DNA from 4 places in the Dryocola baronae genome. Region 4 is predicted to be linked to each of the others. Evidence: predicted binding sites of a transcription regulator. Region 4 holds the regulator's gene; each other region holds the start of a gene.
The links. Region 4 encodes CRP, which controls carbon source genes, mostly activating them, when cyclic AMP is high. Its sites were predicted from a motif close to ATGTGANNNNNNTCACAT; they were not measured.

Region 1: msrB (peptide-methionine (R)-S-oxide reductase MsrB) is a predicted target of CRP. The motif match lies at 2,259-2,276, and genes of this name have one in related genera.
Region 2: ldtB (L,D-transpeptidase) is a predicted target of CRP. The motif match lies at 1,907-1,924, and genes of this name have one in related genera.
Region 3: ACSPHG_RS06990 (YfcZ/YiiS family protein) is a predicted target of CRP. The motif match lies at 1,988-2,005, and genes of this name have one in related genera.

The regions. Positions count from the first base shown of each region.
Region 1 covers NZ_JBINNY010000001.1:2,871,329-2,876,407, reverse strand. Annotated here, with positions in the region: gene ACSPHG_RS13560 (aldo/keto reductase) at 1-92, shown strand, start outside; gene ACSPHG_RS13555 (D-hexose-6-phosphate mutarotase) at 89-976, opposite strand; gene gapA (glyceraldehyde-3-phosphate dehydrogenase) at 1,056-2,051, opposite strand; gene msrB (peptide-methionine (R)-S-oxide reductase MsrB) at 2,397-2,810, shown strand; gene ACSPHG_RS13540 (YeaC family protein) at 2,854-3,129, shown strand; gene chiD (chitinase ChiD) at 3,182-4,456, opposite strand; gene pncA (bifunctional nicotinamidase/pyrazinamidase) at 4,781-5,079, opposite strand, start outside.
Region 2 covers NZ_JBINNY010000001.1:1,635,356-1,640,434, reverse strand. Annotated here, with positions in the region: gene ACSPHG_RS07685 (glycoside hydrolase family 31 protein) at 1-126, shown strand, start outside; gene ACSPHG_RS07680 (ABC-F family ATPase) at 194-1,789, opposite strand; gene ldtB (L,D-transpeptidase) at 2,024-2,944, shown strand; gene ACSPHG_RS07670 (CidA/LrgA family protein) at 3,161-3,562, shown strand; gene ACSPHG_RS07665 (CidB/LrgB family autolysis modulator) at 3,559-4,254, shown strand; gene cdd (cytidine deaminase) at 4,384-5,079, shown strand, end outside.
Region 3 covers NZ_JBINNY010000001.1:1,478,461-1,483,539, forward strand. Annotated here, with positions in the region: gene mlaA (phospholipid-binding lipoprotein MlaA) at 1-351, shown strand, start outside; gene fadL (long-chain fatty acid transporter FadL) at 416-1,738, opposite strand; gene ACSPHG_RS06990 (YfcZ/YiiS family protein) at 2,107-2,391, shown strand; gene fadI (acetyl-CoA C-acyltransferase FadI) at 2,586-3,896, shown strand; gene fadJ (fatty acid oxidation complex subunit alpha FadJ) at 3,896-5,079, shown strand, end outside.
Region 4 covers NZ_JBINNY010000001.1:4,632,499-4,637,577, forward strand. Annotated here, with positions in the region: gene ACSPHG_RS21985 (YheU family protein) at 1-36, shown strand, start outside; gene ACSPHG_RS21990 (phosphoribulokinase) at 142-1,011, shown strand; gene ACSPHG_RS21995 (OsmC family protein) at 1,040-1,444, opposite strand; gene crp (cAMP-activated global transcriptional regulator CRP) at 1,759-2,391, shown strand; gene ACSPHG_RS22005 (YccS/YhfK family putative transporter) at 2,583-4,664, shown strand; gene argD (bifunctional acetylornithine/succinyldiaminopimelate transaminase) at 4,707-5,079, opposite strand, start outside.

The sequences.
Region 1 (5,079 bases), 1.8 Mb from region 4:
CGCTGGGCGTGGTGCTTACGGATGAGGATAAAACGGTGATGGAAAAGGCGTTTCCGGCACCGGGCCGCAAAACGCCTTTAGATATGGTTTAGCCTTTCTTAGCCACGCGCAGGGTTGCGGCCAGGCGCGCTGGCTTATCCGCAGTGGCTTTCTGTGACGTTGTCACGCAAGCGGTTTCCACACAAACGAAGGTCTTGTAGCCGTCATCCGGCATATCGCCCATCGAGATAGACAGCGCCGGGCCTGGGTTCCAGCCGACAACGTTGCTCTGATGGTGGTGCACCACGTCAATGGTGCGCTTCAGGCTGGCGTCGTGAATGACGCTGCAGTCTTCGGCGGCCAGGTACAGGCGGTCGGTACGATCCGGGAAGGTTTGCACGCCGTCGGTCAACGCGCCTTTTTCACCACCCAGCACTTTGTCGATGTACTCGTTGCCCAGCCCGCTGACCTTAACATCGGCGATGTCGCCCACGTTGAAATAGGTGTGCAGGGCGCTTGTGGCTTCGAACTCGCCGTGGGCTTCCAGCTCCATCTCGCAGGTTTTACCCAGCTTGTAACGCGCATACAGGGTGAAGTCATGCGGCCAAAGCTTGCGGGTTTCATCATTGCTTTGCAGTTCAAAGGTCAGCGAAACGCCGTTGGCATCTTCATTATGGGCGCTCAGCGTCCATGGCAGGTTACGCGCGAAGCCGTGAGCGGGCAGGCCTTCCTGCTCGGCCGGGCCAAACCAGGGCCAGCAGATCGGCACGCCGCCGCGCAGCGCTTTACCGTGCTGGAAGGGAGTGTTGTTGCTCAGCCACAGGACTTCTTCTTCACCGGCAGGTTTCCATGAGAGCAGATGCGCCCCCTGGAGAGCGACGGAAGCACGAACCTGCGGATGGTCGATAACAATCACTTCCAGTTGATCAAGCTGACGACGGGAGAGGACAGGGGTGATTTGTTCAATAACCGGAAGGGCAAAAATTTTAGTAATCATTGACTCAACCTATATATCGAAAAGGCAAAAAAAAAGCGACCACGAATGGTCGCCTTATGGATTAACTGCTCATCTCAACTTATTTGGAGATGTGTGCAATCAGGTCCAGTACTTTGTTGGAGTAGCCAGTTTCGTTGTCGTACCAGGAAACCAGTTTCACAAAGTTGTCGTTCAGTGCGATACCAGCTTTAGCATCGAACACGGAAGTGCAAACTTCGCCGTTGAAATCGGTAGATACAACGTCGTCTTCGGTGTAACCCAGAACGCCTTTCATTGCGCCTTCAGAAGCCGCTTTGATTGCTTTCTTGATTTCTTCGTAAGACGCTGCTTTTTCCAGACGAACGGTCAGGTCAACAACAGACACGTTTGGAGTTGGAACGCGGAACGCCATACCAGTCAGTTTGCCGTTCAGCTCTGGCAGTACAACGCCTACAGCTTTAGCAGCACCGGTAGAAGAAGGGATGATGTTCTGAGCTGCGCCGCGGCCGCCGCGCCAGTCTTTGTGAGACGGGCCATCAACAGTTTTCTGAGTAGCGGTGGTAGCGTGAACGGTGGTCATCAGGCCTTCAACGATACCGAAGTTGTCGTTGATAACTTTAGCCAGTGGAGCCAGGCAGTTGGTGGTGCAAGATGCGTTAGAAACGATATCCTGGCCAGCATATTTTTCAAAGTTAGCACCACGAACGAACATTGGGGTGTTGTCTTTGGAAGGACCAGTCAGAACGACTTTCTTAGCGCCAGCGGTGATGTGCTTACGCGCAGTTTCGTCGGTCAGGAACAGACCAGTTGCTTCAGCAACTACGTCAACGTTAACTTCGTTCCATTTCAGGTTAGCCGGGTCACGTTCTGCGGTAACACGGATAGTTTTGCCGTTAACAACCAGGTGGCCGTCTTTAACTTCTACAGTGCCGTTGAAACGACCGTGAGTGGAGTCGTACTTCAGCATGTAAGCCATGTAGTCAGCGTCTAACAGGTCGTTGATTGCAACGATCTCGATGTCAGAACGTTCCTGTGCAGCACGGAAAACAATACGGCCGATACGGCCAAAACCGTTGATACCTACTTTGATAGTCATATATTCCACCAGCTATTTGTTAGTGAATAAAAGGTTGGCTGTAAAATTACAAAAACCTTACGCAGCGTCAAGCGGAATCGTGTCAATCATTGCGACAAATCAATCCTGTGGACATCAATTGTACGATAAAACCACTTAACCTTTCCCTTTAGGCTTTTGACCATATGGGGACGGTTTCTGGAATTCTAAAGGGCAAAATCAACAAGAATGTGACATGGGTCACAATTAATGCCGAGCCAGAAATTCAGGGCTAAGTTTAGAACAAAAAGCTGCACGGTGTTGTTAATTTTTTGTTAGAATCATGCTGTTATCAGTCACCGTAGCAACTGCACGAGATGTACGCATATGGCTAACCAATTACCCCCTGATTCAGCGAAGAAAAACCTTAACGAGATGCAGTATTACGTCACGCAGGAACATGGCACAGAGCCGCCGTTCTCGGGGCGTCTATTGCACAACAAGCGCGATGGCATCTACCACTGCCTGGTTTGCGATGCCGCACTGTTCAAATCTGAAACCAAGTACGACTCCGGCTGCGGCTGGCCGAGCTTCTACGAGCCGGTAAGCGACGAGGCTATCCGTTATATCAAAGATTTTTCACACGGCATGGAGCGGGTAGAGATCCGCTGCGGCAACTGCGAAGCGCATCTGGGGCACGTTTTCCCAGACGGGCCGCAGCCTACGGGCGAACGCTACTGCGTTAACTCCGCGTCGCTAAGCTTCACCGATGACCAGAACGGTGAGCAAACTAAAGGTTGAAAAATCGATTCAGCAAATTATTCCACAGGAAGCTGCTCGTATGATGAATTTGGATGAAATGTTGGCCGTCATGACGCCTGAAATTTATCAGCGCCTGGTCACGGCGGTAGAGTTAGGCAAGTGGCCCGACGGCGTTGCGCTTACGCCGGATCAGAAAGAAAACAGCCTGCAGTTAGTGATGATGTGGCAGACGCGTCACAACGTTGATGCCCAGCATATGACTATCGGCACCGACGGCAACATCGTGATGAAAAGCAAGCAACAGCTGAAAGCGGAGTTCGGCATTGAACCTGCGCCGATTATGACGGTGAAGCTTTAGTTCGGACTAAGCATGGATAGGGCGGGTAAGCTTGCGCCACCCGCCGCCGCCGTTATTGATGCTCGGTCTTAATCCCCAGCGTTTCGGCCAGCTGCTTCGCTAGCTGGTTATTATCATCCGCTCCGTATTCCCAGAACATCGCACCGCCCAGCCCCTTACTTTTGATGTACTCCGCCTTCACCGCCACGGATTTTGGATTCTCGTACGAAATAGCAAACAGGTCTTTGCCTTCCGCATTTTTCATCGTCAGGTACGGCACCTTCGCGTCGTCGTCCCAGCGTTCGGTAAAGCGCTTCTGCGGATCGTTCAGCAGCTTGCTCACAATGTCGTTGTACTTGAAGTAGCTGTCCTTGGTGAGGTCCAGACCATAGGACATAAACACGGCTTTCTCCGGCGCGCCGAAGTAGGGCTGGGTGACCGGATTTTTAGCCGCATCCGGCTTATCCCAGTCGATACCCGGCTCGGTCGCGCGTTTTGGCACGCGGCCATAGAAGCCGATGCCGAGATTCATCTGCGCAGGCTTGAGGCCCGCCGCAATGTAGTTGTTGACCACATAATCCGCGCTGTATTTATCCGCCGCCGCCACCGTCGGCCAGGCCTTTGAGTCATACAGGTTGGCGTTGAAATACTGCGTGCCGTATGCCATGTCGTAGGTCATCAGGTTGATGTAGTCCAGCGCCGGGGCGATAGCCTTTACATCCACCCACTCGGTTGGGCTTTTCACGTTGGCACCCACGGCGATAGTCAGCAGCTTCTCTTTGCCCAACGCCTGGCGCAGCTCGTTAAGCAGGGCGGTGAAGTTGTCGCGGTCTGCTGCGGTGGCGTCCACAAGGCCCCACGCGCCGTTAATCGGGTACTCCCAGTCTAAGTCGATGCCGTCCAGGCCGTAGCGCTTGATCACCTCCTGAGCAGAGCGGATAAATACGGCGCGGCTTTCCGGACTAGCCGCAGCGCCAGAGAATCCGCGAGCGCCCCAGCCTCCCACGGACAGCAACACTTTCAGCTGCGGGTTCTGCTTACGCAGGTCGGGCACCTTTTCCAGGTCGGACATAACCTTTGGCGAGAGCCAAATCTGATGCAGCTTCGTGGCGTCTTTCAGCGCGGCGTTGGTTTCGCCCTTTTCATCGTTGTAAATCAGGCCAAACGAGTAGTTGAGATGGGTAATCTGGCGGACATCAAGCTTGTTGATATCGCCCCCAGGCCCTGCGGTAACGTCGCCGCCGCCGTTAAAATAACCCACTGATAGATATTCAGCGGCGTGGGCGGCACCCGCACAGGCGAGCTGGATAACTGCCAGCAGCGGCAGCAGTTTGCGCGTAAACTTCATAGCAATTCCTCTTTGACAGACAATATTGGAAACGCCTCAGGCGAGGCAAACTCAGCTAAGACGCTGAATAAGTAAGCAAGTCGATTATGAGAGCGCTCTCAGCGAAGGGCGAGCAAATAAAGTCCAAAATGAGAGCCGAATCGAGAAAGAGGTGGCGGGGGCTGCGTAGTTGTCGCTCGGATATTCATCGCGTCCCCCGTTCTTGCTGACGGACAACGCTTTTTTTGTAGGTCGGATAAGCGAAGCGCCGTCCGACATTTCTGACGGAAGGCGCATGTGTTGTAGGTCGGATAAGCGAAGCGCCATCCGACACAGGAAAGTGAACTAATAGAAATCCGCTAGCGTAACGATCGTTGCCCCCGCCACGGACATATCCTGGAACGCCATCAGACTATCCTGCGGGTTGATATTCACGCCGCGACAGCCGTCGGAGATAACCGTAACCTCATAGCCCAGCTCGAGCGCGTCCAGCACGGTAAATTTCACGCAGTAGTCCGTCGCCAGCCCCAGCACCACCAGCTGTGATATGCCCCGCTCGCGCAGCCAGGCGTCAAGGCCAGTCTCCTGGCGGTGCCCGTTATCGAAAAACGCGCTGTAGCTATCGATGGCGGGATTTTCACCCT
Region 2 (5,079 bases), 3.0 Mb from region 4:
AGCGTGACGTTCAGCCGCAAAGGCCATTATCAACCGGCGTGGAAAGAACTGACGCTGACGCTGCCTGCGGGCGAGACACGGCGTTTGGTGGTGGACGGCGTGGCGCAGGAGAGTTGGAAGCTGTAGGTCGGATAAGCGTTAGCGCCATCCGACATCGCTGCAAAAAAACCGCCGAATTCGGCGGTTTTTTCTTTTAACCATCAATCCCTTTACTGCGCAGGTAATCTTCGTACCCGCCGGTAAAGTCGATGACGCGCTCAGGCGTGATTTCAATGACGCGGGTCGCCAGCGAGCTTACGAACTCACGGTCGTGAGAAACGAAGATCAGCGTGCCCGGGTACATTTCCAGCGCCATGTTCAGCGATTCGATGGATTCCATGTCCAGGTGGTTGGTAGGTTCATCCATTACCAGCACGTTCGGGCGTTCCATCATCAGCTTGCCGAACAGCATGCGGCCTTTTTCACCACCGGAAAGCACTTTGGCTGGTTTTTTGATGTCGTCCTGGCTGAACAGCAGACGGCCAAGGATGCTGCGCACCGCCTGCTCGTCGTCGCCCTCTTGCTTCCACTGGCTCATCCAGTCGAAGACGGTGAGATCGTTTTCAAACTCGTATTCGTGATCCTGCGCGTAGTAGCCGATCTGCGCGTTTTCGGACCATTTTACGGCACCCGCGTCCGGCGCTAATTCGCCGACCAGGGTTTTCAGGAAGGTGGATTTACCCACGCCGTTGGTGCCCAGCACCGCGAGTTTTTCACCCACTTCGAGCAGCATGTTGACGCCTTTGAACAGCGGGCCTTCATCAAAGCCTTTCGCCAGCGCTTCCACTTCCAGCGCGTTGCGGAACAGCTTCTTGTCCTGTTCGAAACGGATGAACGGGTTCTGACGGCTGGAGGCCTTCACTTCGTCGAGCTTGATTTTGTCAATCTGACGGGCGCGTGAGGTCGCCTGGCGTGATTTCGAGGCGTTGGCGCTAAAGCGGCTGACGAAGGATTGCAGGTCGGCAATCTGGGCTTTTTTCTTCGCGTTGTCGGCCAGCAGGCGTTCACGGGCCTGGGTTGCCGCCGTCATGTACTCGTCGTAGTTGCCCGGATACACGCGCAGCTCGCCGTAGTCCAGATCCGCCATGTGGGTACAAACCATGTTCAGGAAGTGACGGTCGTGCGAGATGATGATCATGGTGCTGTTGCGCTCGTTGAGCACGGTTTCCAGCCAGCGAATGGTGTCGATATCGAGGTTGTTCGTCGGTTCATCGAGCAGCAGGATGTCCGGATTTGAGAACAGCGCCTGCGCCAGCAGCACGCGCAGCTTCCAGCCGGGTGCGACTTCGCTCATCGGGCCGTAATGCTGTTCTACCGGAATGCCGACGCCCAGCAGCAGTTCACCCGCGCGAGCTTCTGCGGTGTAGCCGTCCATTTCGCCATATTTGGTTTCGAGATCGGCAACTTTATAGCCGTCTTCTTCGCTCATCTCTGGCTGCGCGTAAATGCGGTCGCGCTCTTCTTTTACTTCCCAGAGTTCTGCGTGGCCCATGATCACGGTGTCGAGCACGGTGAATTTTTCAAAGGCGAACTGATCCTGGCGCAGCTTACCGATGCGCTCGTTCGGATCGAGTGATACGTTGCCCAGGGTCGGGTCTAAATCACCGCCGAGGATCTTCATAAAGGTGGACTTACCGCTACCGTTAGCGCCAATCAGGCCGTAGCGATTGCCGCCGCCAAATTTGACGGAGATGTTTTCAAACAGCGGCTTACTGCCGAACTGCATAGTGACGTTACTGGAAACTAGCACAAAGATGTCCTGATAAAAGAAGTGATGTAATTTGTGATATCGGGCACAGTATGCCATAAGTGCGCATGAGGATCGCGTTGCTTATGTATTGTCTATTATGTAATCAATGTGAAAAAAGTGTGATTTAATCCACATCTGATTTCCCAGAAAGATGCAATGCACATATAATGCGCGGCTGAACCCCATCTGATTCCTAACCAACTAGCCTGTGTGGCCATAAATACTTCGCACAACATGAATATAAAATTACGCTCGATTTTACTGGCATTTGTGGCTGTCGTGTCTTTTAGCAAAACAGCTTCCGCCGTGACCTATCCCCTGCCAACCGATGGCAGCCGTCTGATTGGTCAAAACCAGGTCATTACCATTCCTGAAGGTAGCACCGCGCCGCTGGAAGAGTTTGCAGCGCAGTACCAGATGGGTCTTTCCAACATGCTTGAAGCCAACCCAGGCGTCGATCCGTATCTGCCAAAGCCTGGCACCATCCTGAACATTCCGCAGCAGCTCATCCTGCCGGATACCGTTCATGAAGGCATCGTGATTAACAGCGCTGAAATGCGCCTCTACTATTATCCGAAAGACACCAACACGGTTATCGTGCTGCCTATCGGTATCGGCCAGCTGGGTAAAGACACCCCGATCAACTGGACGACAAAAGTAGAGCGTAAAAAAGCCGGCCCAACCTGGACGCCAACGGCCAAAATGCACGCGGAATACGCGGCAGCCGGTACGCCACTGCCAGCCGTAGTGCCAGCCGGTCCGGACAACCCTATGGGCCTGTACGCGCTGTACATTGGCCGCCTGTATGCTATTCACGGTACCAATGCCAACTTTGGTATCGGCCTGCGCGTCAGCCACGGCTGCGTGCGTCTGCGTAACGAAGACATCAAGTTCCTGTTCGAGAACGTGCCGGTCGGCACCCGCGTACAGTTTATTGATGAGCCGGTGAAAGCCACCGTTGAGCCAGACGGCACGCGCTACATCGAGGTTCACAACCCGCTGTCCACCACCGAAGCGCAGTTCAACTCTGACGAGATTGTGCCAATCAATCTGACCAGCAGCGTGACGGCGATTACCGCTCAGCCGGACGTTGACACCAACGTGGTGGATCAGGCGATCAAAGACCGTTCCGGTATGCCGGTACGCTTGAACTAAGCGATTGACCTCCGGCGGGCGGCGCTACGCATGCCTGCCCATGCACGTTAAGGCGACCTTCTCAGGTCGCCTTTTTTATTTCCCTGTCTAATTGCCCAATCAATTCTGGAACCTTCATTTCTGGAATATTTGGTATGCTCATAAGTCATGATGTGATCGGTAGCACAATTTTAAGTTTAATTGTATGATGAATGCGTTTCTTAAAGGGTCATCTCCATGCGTAACACACTCACCATTGTCTGGCAGTATCTGCGGTCTTTTATCTTAATTTACCTGTGCTTATATGCCGGTATCGCTATCGCGTCACTGCTTCCTATCGCCATTCCGGGCAGCATTATCGGCATGCTGATTTTATTCGTGCTGCTGTCGCTGCAAATCATGCCCGCGAAGTGGGTCAAGCCCAGCTGCCACCTGCTGATTCGCTATATGGCGCTGCTGTTCGTGCCGATAGGCGTTGGCGTTATGCAGTATTACGAGGTGCTGAAGGCGCAGTTTGGCCCGGTGGTGGTGTCCTGTTTTATCAGCACGCTGGTGGTACTTATTATCGTGAGCTGGAGTTCCCATCTCGTTCACGGCGAACGCAAGATTGTCGGTGAGAGCGAGGCTGACAAAAAATGATGCAATCTATCTGGTGGTCCCTGCCGTTAACGCTGCTGGTGTTTTTTGGCGCACGCAGGCTTGGCGCGCGTTTTAAATCGCCGCTGCTCAATCCGCTGCTGGTTTCGATGGTGGTGATCATCCCTATTCTGATCTTCACCGGCGTGTCTTACACGAGCTACTTTAAGGGCAGCGAGGTGCTGAATGACCTGCTGCAACCCGCCGTCGTGGCACTCGCCTTTCCGCTCTATGAGCAGCTGCACCAGATCCGGGCGCGCTGGAAATCCATCATCACAATCTGCTTTATCGGCAGCATGGTGGCGATGATAAGCGGTACCGCCATTGCGCTGTACATGGGGGCAACGCCTGAGATTGCGGCCTCCGTCCTGCCAAAATCCGTGACGACGCCGATTGCGATGGCCGTAGGCGGCAGCATCGGCGGCATCCCGGCCATCAGCGCGGTTTGCGTGATCTTCGTTGGGATTTTGGGCGCGGTGTTCGGCCACAGCCTGCTGAACCTAATGCGTATTTCCACCAAGGCTTCACGCGGCCTGGCGATGGGCACGGCCTCTCACGCTTTGGGCACCGCCCGCTGCGCCGAGCTTGATTTTCAGGAAGGCGCGTTTAGCTCGTTGGCGCTGGTGATTTGCGGGATCATGACGTCGCTTATCGCCCCGTTCCTTTTCCCGGTGATTCTGGCGCTGTTTCGTTAAAACTTGCGAGAGATCGCGCATTTTCATTTTTTATTTCATTCGTTGCATTTGCAATTAGATACGGATCACATATAAAGCCTCTATAGCGCCGTACACTACGGCTCCAATACCTATTAGAGGCTAAGAAACATGCGTTCTCGTTTTCATGCTGCTTTCACTCAGCTCCCGGCTTCGCTGCAGGCGGCCCTGCAATCCCTGCTCGCCGATGACCATTTCCCGGCCATGTTCGGCGCGCAGGAAGTAGAGGCGCTGAAAAAGCAGACGGGCCTGGATGATGATGCGCTGGCTTTCGCGCTGCTCCCGCTTGCTGCCTCATGTGCCCGTGCGGAACTCTCTAATTTCAACGTCGGTGCCGTTGCACGAGGCGTCAGCGGTAATCTCTATTTCGGCGCGAATATGGAATTTGCTGGCACCACCATGCAGCAAACGGTTCACGCCGAGCAAAGCTCCATCACCCACGCCTGGATGCGCGGTGAAAAAGGCCTCGCTTCCGTGACCGTTAACTACACGCCGTGCGGCCACTGCCGCCAGTTTATGAACGAGCTAAACAGCGGCGTGAAGCTGCAAATCAACCTTCCTGGCCGCAGGCCGGCAACGCTCGGCGACTACCTGCCCGATTCTTTCGGTCCGCGCGATCTTGAGATAAGCACGCTGCTGCTGGACGACGTTGACCACGGTTTTGCCCTCCAGGGCGATGAGCTAAACCAGGCCGCAATTGTTGCCGCGAACCGCAGCCACGCGCCTTACAGCAAAGCGCCAGCGGGCGTGGCGCTTGAGCTACGCGACGGCAAAATCATCTCCGGGAGCTACGCTGAAAACGCCGCG
Region 3 (5,079 bases), 3.2 Mb from region 4:
ACGCTGGGTCACTACGGCGTGGGCTACGGGCCGTACGTACAGCTTCCGTTCTACGGCAGCTTCACGCTGCGTGAAGACGGCGGTGACTATGCCGATACGCTCTATCCAATCCTTTCCTGGCTGACCTGGCCGATGTCTATCGGTAAATGGACGGTTGAAGGCATTGAAACGCGTGCCCAGCTGCTGGATTCCGACGGCCTGCTGAAACAGTCTTCCGACCCGTACATCATGGTGCGCGAAGCCTACTTCCAGCGTCACGACTTTATCGCCAACGGCGGCAAGCTAACTCCCACGGCGAACCCGAACGCGGCGGCGATTCAGGACGATCTGAAAGATATCGACTCGCAGTAACCGGGGCGAAGGCTATAAAAAAAGGCGAATCCAATGGATTCGCCTTTTTCGTTGCGGCTTTGACTTAGAACGCGTAGTTGAAGTTCATGCCGTACAGCCAGGCTTTCCCTTCGGACTGGAAGGTGTATGGACCTTCTTTGATCTCTACGTGCTGGCCGTGCATATAGGAAACGCCCAGGTCAACGGAGGCATCTTCGTTAAACGCATAGGTGGTACCCGCGCTCAGCCACAGACGGTCCTGATCCGGAATGGAGATGGAGCGGTTTTCAGCCGGAACCGGGCTATCGTCAAATGCGATACCGGTGCGGAAGGTCCAGTTCTTATCCATAAAGTAGGTGGTACCCAGCGCAATGCGGTACGCATCTTTGAAGCTTTCATCTTTATAGAACAGCGTCTGGCCGTTGCTGCCGGTCGCTTTCAGCTCCTGGAACTGGCTCCAACTGGTGTAGGTCAGGCTGTAGTGGATAGCCCACTGCGGCGCGACTTTGTTATAGCCAGACAGTTCCCACATTTCAGGCAGGTTCAGGGTCAGAGAGCCTGGAACGGTTTGCCCGTTGGTGCCAGCCGGTAGGCCAAAATTAGACAACAATGGGTTGTAGGCGGAAGGCAGGTTGCTCTTATAGTCGCCGTCGAAGTCGATTTTTACTTCTGAACGGTAGGTAAAGCCGTAGCGGTTATCTTTATCGATTTCGTAAAGGATACCGGCGTTCCAGCCGAAGCCCCACTCGTCACCCTTCAGGTGCGCGATTTGGGTGTCGCCAGGAATCTGTGAAACCGGGCCTGCAAGCTGCGGTGGCAGCGCGCCGGAACCTGCGATCAGCTGCGGTAAATCACCGGCGTAACGTTCGATCTTCGCTTTGGCGTAAACCGCATCAAAGCCAAGGCCGAAGCTCCAGTTATTATTTAAACGGTATGCGCCGCTCAAATTCAGGTTCAGGGTCGTCAGGTCGGTTTTGCCGCCCATCGAACCGGCCGTGTAGTCATTGTTAAATTCGGTCGCGAGGCCATAGTTAGAGGTAACGGAAGCCCCCCAACCAAACTGCTCATTAATAGGCGCCACGAAATGCAGGTTTGGCACCCAGGCAGTTGGCGCAATATTGTCTGCGTCAGTGCTGCGACCGGAAGGAGAAGTACCGGAAATATTAACGTCCGGGTCAACGAACACCGCGCCGCCAGAGAAAGACGGACGGTCGAACATCATAATGGTCGCGGGGTTACGGCTGGCTGAGCCCGCATTGTCCGCCACCGCACCTTCCCCTGAATAGGCTCGGCCAAGGCCAGAGGAAGAGAACTCGTTTAATTGAAAGCCGGCTGCGTACGCCTGCGAGGAGACAATTGCCACTGCAACCGCGAGGGCTGACTTTGTAAACAGGTTTTTCTGGCTCATGACCAAAACCTCATAGATTTATTTTTATACAAACAATGTTACACACCGTAACAGGAGCGCGAATAGTAGGGGCTGATCATGTACAGAGAAAGCAGACCAGTGGCGTGAGTATAGGTCTGACCAGATGGGATGTTGCAAGTTTGTATCTAAGGTTTTTCAAGAATGATCTTAAAAACGGGATCTGCCTGGCAAAATCGCGGCCAGGGTCACTCACCCATGAGCGTGAATTTTGTTTTAGATCATTTTTAAGTGTGATTTTGGTCACTTGTGAGGCCTGACAAAATTAACGGCTGGAGTGGCTTCAACGGGGAGCGTAAAATAGACGGCAATTGTTTAATCCCTATCGCTTAAATACAGAGGAAATCATAATGAGTAAAAACACCGCTGATGAAACCCCGGTTTGCTGCTGTATTGACGTCGGTTCCATCATCGATAACACCGACTGCACCGCGACCTACAGCCGCGTTTTTGCGACCAAAGCTGAAGCTGACGAAACGCTGGCAGCGCTGAGCGCCAAAGCCCGCGACGTAGAATCCGAACCCTGCAAAATTGTGCCGCGCTATACCGAAGAAGCCGAAGGCGTGCGTCTGGATATCGATTTTGTATTCAGCTGCCAGGCTGAAACTATGATCTTCCAGCTCGGCCTGCGTTAATCTTTTTTGTTAGTTAGAGGGTGGATGGCGCCTGCGCTTATCCACCCCACCTTTCACATCAACTTCCCGAATCACCCATCCCAAAGCGTGTCCCCACTCCCAATTTTTTAGTTCGCCAGTTGGCTGGATGTAACTTTTTGGTTAAAACTATGATCAGGTCAGACCACTAGTTTACATTTTAACAGGGGAACGTTATGAGTCAGGCACTTCCGCTGGTGACCCGTCAGGGTGACCGCATTGCCATTGTCAGCGGTTTACGCACGCCCTTTGCGCGCCAGGCTACCGCTTTTCACGGCATTCCCGCTATCGATCTCGGCAATATGGTGGTCAGCGAACTGCTGGCGCGCAGCGAAATCCCCCCCGAAATCATCGAACAGCTCGTTTTCGGCCAGGTTGTGCAGATGCCGGAAGCGCCGAATATCGCGCGTGAAATTGTTCTAGGGACGGGCATGAGCGTGCATACCGATGCCTACAGCGTTAGCCGTGCCTGCGCGACCAGCTTCCAGGCGGTGGCGAACGTCGCTGAAAGCCTGATGGCCGGTACAATACGGGCGGGCATAGCGGGCGGAGCAGATTCGTCTTCGGTATTACCAATTGGCGTCAGCAAAAAACTGGGTCGCACGCTAGTCGATGTAAATAAAGCCCGCACCCTGGGCCAGAGGCTAAAGCTTTTTTCCCGCCTGCGTCCGCGCGATCTGCTTCCGGTGCCGCCAGCCGTTGCCGAGTATTCTACCGGACTGCGAATGGGCGATACCGCCGAACAGATGGCGAAAACGCACGGCATAACGCGCGAGCAGCAGGATGCCCTGGCACATCGTTCCCACGAGCGTGCGGCGCTTGCCTGGCAGGAGGGCAAGCTCACGGAAGAGGTGATGACGGCCTTTATTCCGCCGTATCGCCAGCCTTTCAGTGAAGATAACAACGTGCGCAAAGGATCGTCGCTTGCGGATTACGCGAAGCTGCGTCCGGCATTTGACCGCAAGCACGGCACGGTTACGGCGGCAAACAGCACGCCGCTGACCGACGGCGCGGCGGCGGTCATTCTGATGACGGAATCACGTGCCAAAGAGCTTGGCCTGAAACCGCTGGGCTTTTTGCGCAGCTATGCTTTTACCGCGGTCGATGTCTGGAAAGACATGCTGTTAGGCCCGGCGTGGGCAACGCCGCTGGCGCTCGAAAGGGCTGGGATCACGCTTAACGATCTCACGCTTTTTGATATGCACGAAGCCTTTGCAGCCCAGACGCTCGCCAATTTGAAAATGCTTTCCAGCGAACGATTCGCGCGTGACGTGCTGGGCCGCGCTCATGCGACCGGTGAGGTGGACGACGCTAAGTTTAACGTGCTGGGCGGCTCGATTGCCTACGGACATCCGTTCGCGGCAACCGGCGCGCGTATGATTACCCAAACTTTGCATGAGCTGCGCCGTCGCGGCGGCGGGTTCGGATTGGTGACCGCCTGTGCGGCGGGTGGCCTGGGCGCGGCCATGGTTCTGGAGGTCGAATGATGGAACAGACAAGCGCGTTCTCCCTGCATATCCGCCTTGATAACGTCGCGGTGGTGACGATTGACGTCCCCGGCGAGAAAATGAACACACTCAAGGCGTCGTTTGGCCCCGAGGTTCACGCCATCATTAAACAGGTGCGCGATAACAGCGCCCTGCAGGGGCTGGTGTTTATTTCCGGAAAGCCGGACAACTTTGTCGCCGGTGCCGATATCAACATGATCGCCGGCTGCAAAACCGCTGAAGAAGCGCAGGGTTTAGCGCGACAGGGCCAGCAGATAATGGCCGAAATCGCCGCGCTGCCGATCCCGGTGGTGGCGGCTATCCACGGTGCATGTCTGGGCGGCGGCTTAGAGCTTGCGCTGGCCTGCCATTCCCGTATCTGTACCGACGACGATAAAACCAAGCTCGGGCTGCCGGAAGTGCAGCTTGGCCTGCTGCCCGGCTCAGGCGGCACGCAGCGTTTGCCGCGTCTGGTTGGCGTTAGCAACGCGCTCGATATGATGCTCACCGGCAAGCAGCTACGCCCGCGCCAGGCGCTCAGGCTAGGCCTGGTGGACGACGTGGTGCCGCACTCGATTCTGCTTAATGCCGCCGTAGAGCTGGCGCTGAAAGGTCGCAGGCCTTCGCGCGAACTGCCGGTTCGCGAACGTATTCTGGCCGGGCCGCTGGGGCGCTCGTTGCTGTTCAATATCGTTAATAAGAAAACGGAACAGAAAACCAAAGGTAACTATCCGGCGACGCGGCGAATTATCAGCGTGGTGAAAACGGGGCTGGAACAGGGCGCGCATAGCGGTTATGAAGCGGAGGCCAAAGCCTTTGGCGAATTGGCCATGACGCCGCAGTCGGCGGCTCTACGGGGGATTTTCTTCGCCAGCACCGAGCTTAAAAAAGAACACGGCGGTGATGCCAAGCCTCGTCCGATTCGCGCGGTAGGCGTGCTGGGCGGCGGCCTGATGGGCGGCGGTATCGCTTACGTTACGGCGACCAAAGGGCGTCTGCCGGTGCGTATCAAAGATATCAGCAACGATGGGATTAACCATGCGCTGAAATACAGCTGGGATCTGCTGGATAAAAAAGTACGCCGCAGGCATTTGAAACCTGCAGAGCGCCAGCGCGAAATGGTGCGAATCTCCGGTGGAACCGATTACCACGGATTCCACGGTCGCGATATCGTGGTTGAAGC
Region 4 (5,079 bases):
GTAAATATCATGCCTCGCGGGCAGTTTCGCGGCTAATCTAAAGCAATAAAATCATCTTCAGGCCCTTCGTCGGGTGGATACGTGCATTCGCCATCCACCCGCTGTGACAGTCCCTTCGAATATCCATGGAGTTGTTGCCTTATGTCAGCCAAACATCCGGTTATTGCCGTCACGGGTTCCAGCGGTGCAGGAACGACCACCACAAGCCTTGCGTTTCGTAAGATATTTCAACAGCTCAACCTGCGCGCCGCCGAAGTCGAAGGCGACAGCTTCCATCGCTATACCCGCCCAGAAATGGACATGGCGATTCGTAAAGCGCGCGACCTGGGCCGTCACATCAGCTATTTCGGGCCAGAGGCCAATGACTTCGGGCTGCTCGAGCAGACGTTTGCCGAATACGGGCGCAGCGGCCAGGGGAAATCCCGCAAGTATCTCCACACCTATGACGAAGCCGTGCCGTGGAACCAAATCCCCGGGACTTTCACGCCCTGGCAGCCGCTGCCTGAACCTACAGACGTGCTGTTTTACGAAGGGCTGCACGGCGGTGTGGTCACCCCGCAGCACGACGTAGCCAACTATGTGGATTTGCTGGTCGGCGTGGTGCCCATCGTTAACCTGGAGTGGATTCAGAAGCTGGTGCGCGACACCAGCGAACGCGGCCATTCACGGGAGGCGGTGATGGATTCCGTGGTCAGATCGATGGATGACTACATCAACTTTATTACGCCGCAGTTTTCCCGCACCCATATCAACTTCCAGCGCGTCCCGACGGTAGACACCTCTAACCCGTTTGCCGCGCGCGGCATTCCGTCGCTGGACGAAAGCTTCGTTGTGATTCACTTCCGCGGGCTGGATAACATCGACTTCCCGTACCTGCTGGCGATGCTGCAAGGCTCTTTCATTTCACACATCAATACGTTGGTGGTGCCGGGGGGCAAAATGGGGCTGGCAATGGAGCTGATAATGACGCCGCTGGTGCAACGGCTGGCGGAAGGCAGAAAAGTCGTTTAGGGCGGCAAAATACCGCCCAGGACACGTATTACAGTTCAATCACTTCATAGCTGTGCGTGATGTTTGCGGCTTTCTCAAGCATCAACGCCACCGAGCAATACTTCTCCGCCGACAGGTCGACGGCGCGGGACACGGCATTGTCCTTCAGATCTTTGCCGGTCACGATGAAATGCAGATTGATGTGGGTGAACAGGCGCGGCGCTTCTTCGCGGCGCTCGGAGGTCAGCTTCACTTCGCAATCCGTCACGTTATGGCGGCCTTTTTGCAAAATAGACACCACATCAATGGCGCTACAGCCGCCGACCGACATCAGGACCATCTCCATCGGGCTGGGTGCTTTATCGCCTGAATTTCCGTCCATCAGGATCTGGTGACCCGACGCCGATTCGCCCAGGAAAGTTAACCCCTCAACCCATTTAACTCGTGCCTGCATTTTGCTTACTCCTGTTAAGAAATTTCCTTCCAGAGTACGCGGATGCAGCAATTGTCGCAACGGAAGGCGACCTGCGTCATGCTGAAACGAGACAATAGGAGACACTTGCCAAAAGCTATGCTAAAACAATCCGGATGCTACATTCGATACATTGACGTGATGTATGTATGCATTGGACATCACTAATTACAGGCGGCAAGATTGACTTGCTGGCCATTTCCCCCAGGTGGGAAATATTCTAACGATTGCAACGCCGGGCAGGAGGTTTTGCATCCTGTCTTTGGTAGCCAGTTTATAACAGAGGATAACCGCGCATGGTGCTTGGCAAACCGCAAACAGACCCGACTCTCGAATGGTTCTTGTCCCATTGCCACATTCATAAGTATCCATCGAAGAGCACGCTGATTCACCAGGGTGAAAAAGCAGAGACGCTGTACTACATCGTCAAAGGCTCCGTGGCCGTGCTGATCAAAGATGAAGAGGGCAAGGAAATGATCCTCTCCTATCTGAACCAGGGTGACTTCATCGGTGAATTAGGCCTGTTTGAAGAAGGCCAGGAGCGCAGTGCCTGGGTTCGCGCGAAAACCGCGTGCGAAGTGGCTGAAATTTCCTATAAAAAATTCCGCCAGCTTATCCAGGTTAACCCAGACATCCTGATGCGCCTCTCTTCCCAGATGGCCCGTCGCCTGCAGGTCACGTCAGAGAAAGTGGGCAACCTTGCCTTCCTCGACGTAACCGGCCGTATCGCTCAAACGCTGCTGAACCTTGCGAAACAGCCAGACGCCATGACCCACCCGGACGGTATGCAGATTAAAATCACCCGCCAGGAAATCGGTCAGATCGTGGGTTGCTCCCGTGAAACCGTAGGCCGCATTCTGAAAATGCTGGAAGATCAAAATCTGATCTCCGCGCACGGTAAAACGATCGTCGTTTACGGTACTCGTTAATTTCCGTTTCCAAAAAGGCGTATCGCTTCGGCAATACGCCTTTTTTGTCTCTAAAACTCCCTTTGCCCGCTCTAAATAATTCGAGTTACAGGTCGGCGGCAAGGGAGGGAGTCCCCAGGAGCTTACTCCAGTAAGTGACCGGGGCGAGTGAGTGCAGCCAACACCCCTGTAACTTGAAGTATGACGAGTCTATGTGGCGCCGACTTATTTATCATCCTGAGGTTAACTACGCACTGCGTCAGACGCTGGTGTTATGTTTACCCGTGGCCGTCGGCCTGGTGCTGGGCAGCCTGCAAAACGGCCTGCTTTTCTCGTTAGTTCCCGCCTGCTGCAACATTGCTGGCCTGGACACCCCCCATCGACGCTTCTTCAAGCGGCTGATTATCGGCGGCAGCCTGTTTGCGCTCAGCAGCCTGATCATGCAGCTTCTTCTGCTCTACACCTCGATCCCGCTGCCCATAATTCTGATGGTGATGGCGCTGATGCTCGGGGTAACCGCGGAAATCAGCGCCCTGCACGCCCGCCTGCTCCCCGCCTCGCTGATTGCGGCGATCTTCACCCTCAGCATGGCCGGGAACATGCCTATCTGGAAACCGATGCTGCTGTATGTTTCCGGCACCATCTGGTACGGCGTCTTTAACTGGTTCTGGTTCTGGATGTGGCGCGAGCAGCCGCTTCGCGAATCCCTGAGCCTGCTCTACCGCCAGCTTGCCGAATACTGCGAAGCAAAATACGGCATGCTGACGCAGCACACCGATCCGGAAAAGGCGCTGCCCCCGCTGCTGGCCCGCCAGCAAAAAGCCGTCGATCTGATTACCGTCTGCTATCAGCAGCTGCACATGCTGGCGGCTAACCAGCAGAACGGCTACAAACGCCTGCTGCGCGCTTTCCAGGTGGCGCTCGACCTCCAGGAGCACATCTCCGTCAGCCTGCACCAGCCCGAAGAGGTGCAGAAACTCGTTGAACAAAGCCACGCCGAAGCGGTGATCCGCTGGAACGCGCAAACCATCGCGTCTCGCCTGCGCGTGCTGGCGGACGACATCCTTTATCACCGCTACCCCAGACGCTTTGATATGGATAAACAGATCGCGGCGCTGGAAAAAATCGCCCGCCAAAACCCGGACAACCCGGTCGGGCAATTCTGCCACTACCACTTCAGCCGTATCGCGCGCGTGCTGCGCACCCAGCGCCCTTTATACGTCCGCGATCTGATGGAAGATCGCCAGCGCCGCCTGCCGCTGTGGCCCGCGCTAAAAAGCTATCTCTCCTTCAAATCGGCGGCGCTGCGCAACGCCGCACGGCTGGGCGTCATGCTCACCGTCGCCAGCCTGCTGGGCGCATCTTTACATCTGCCCAAGCCCTACTGGATCCTGATGACCATCATGTTCGTCACGCAAAACGGCTATGGCGCGACGCGCGTGCGGATTCTGCACCGTTCGGCGGGCACCATGGCGGGCCTGACGATTGCCGGGATCACTCTCCACTTCCACGTTCCGGAAAGCTACACGCTGGTGGCGATGCTGCTCATTACGCTGGTGAGCTACCTGTTTATCCGCAAAAGCTACGGCTGGGCCACCATCGGCTTTACCGTCACCGCGGTATACACGCTGCAGCTGATTACGCTTAGCGCCGAGCAATACATCGTGCCGCGTCTGATCGATACCCTGCTCGGCTGCCTGATTGCCTTTGGCGGCATGATCTGGCTGTGGCCGCAGTGGCAAAGCGGCCTGCTGCGCCAGAACGCCCACGACGCGCTGGAAACCGACCAGGAAGCAATACGGCTGATCCTAAGCCACGACCCGCAGCCGACGCCGCTGGCCTGGCAGCGCATGAAGGTCAACCAGGCGCACAACGCGTTGTTTAACTCGCTCAACCAGGCGATGCAGGAGCCGGGCTTCAACTCGCACTATCTGGATGACATGAAGCTATGGGTGACGCACAGCCAGTTTATCGTCGAGCATATCAACGCGATGACGACGCTTGCCCGCGAGCACAATATGCTGACGCCGGACCTGGCGCAGCGCTACCTGCAAGCCTGTGAAGTCGCGCTGCAAAGGTGCCAGCAGCGTCTGGAATATGACGGACCGGGGGAAACGAAAGACGCGGTGATTCTGGATTCAGAGGCGCTGCCGACCGGGCCGCTAAGCACGATGGAACAGCATTTACAGCGGGTTCTGGGGCACCTCAACACCATGCACACCATTTCGTCAGTGGCATGGCGTCAGCGCCCGCATCATGGCATTTGGCTCAGCAGACGCTTGCGACGTTCGTAGGGTGGATAAGCGGCAGCGCCATCCACCGAATTCCGCAAATATCTACCCTTTAACAATCTTCGCGACGGCGCTCGCAAAACGCTGCATACCCTCGGCAATATCCGCCTCTTCAACGATAAGCGACGGCGCGAAGCGCATCACGTCCGGCCCCGCGTTCAGCACCATAACGCCTTCCTGTGCGGCTGCATAAAGGAACTCACGCGCGCGGCCCTTGTACTGCGGCTTAAGCTCCGCGCCAATCAGCAGGCCCATGCCGCGAATATCGCTGAACACGTCGTATTCTTTGTCGATCTGCTGCAAATGCTCAACGAACTTTTCGCGTTTTGCCGTTACGCCTTTCAGCACTTCCGGCGTATTGATGATATCAAAGGCCGCACCCGCCACCGCGCAGGCCAGCGGGTTGCCGCCGTAGGTG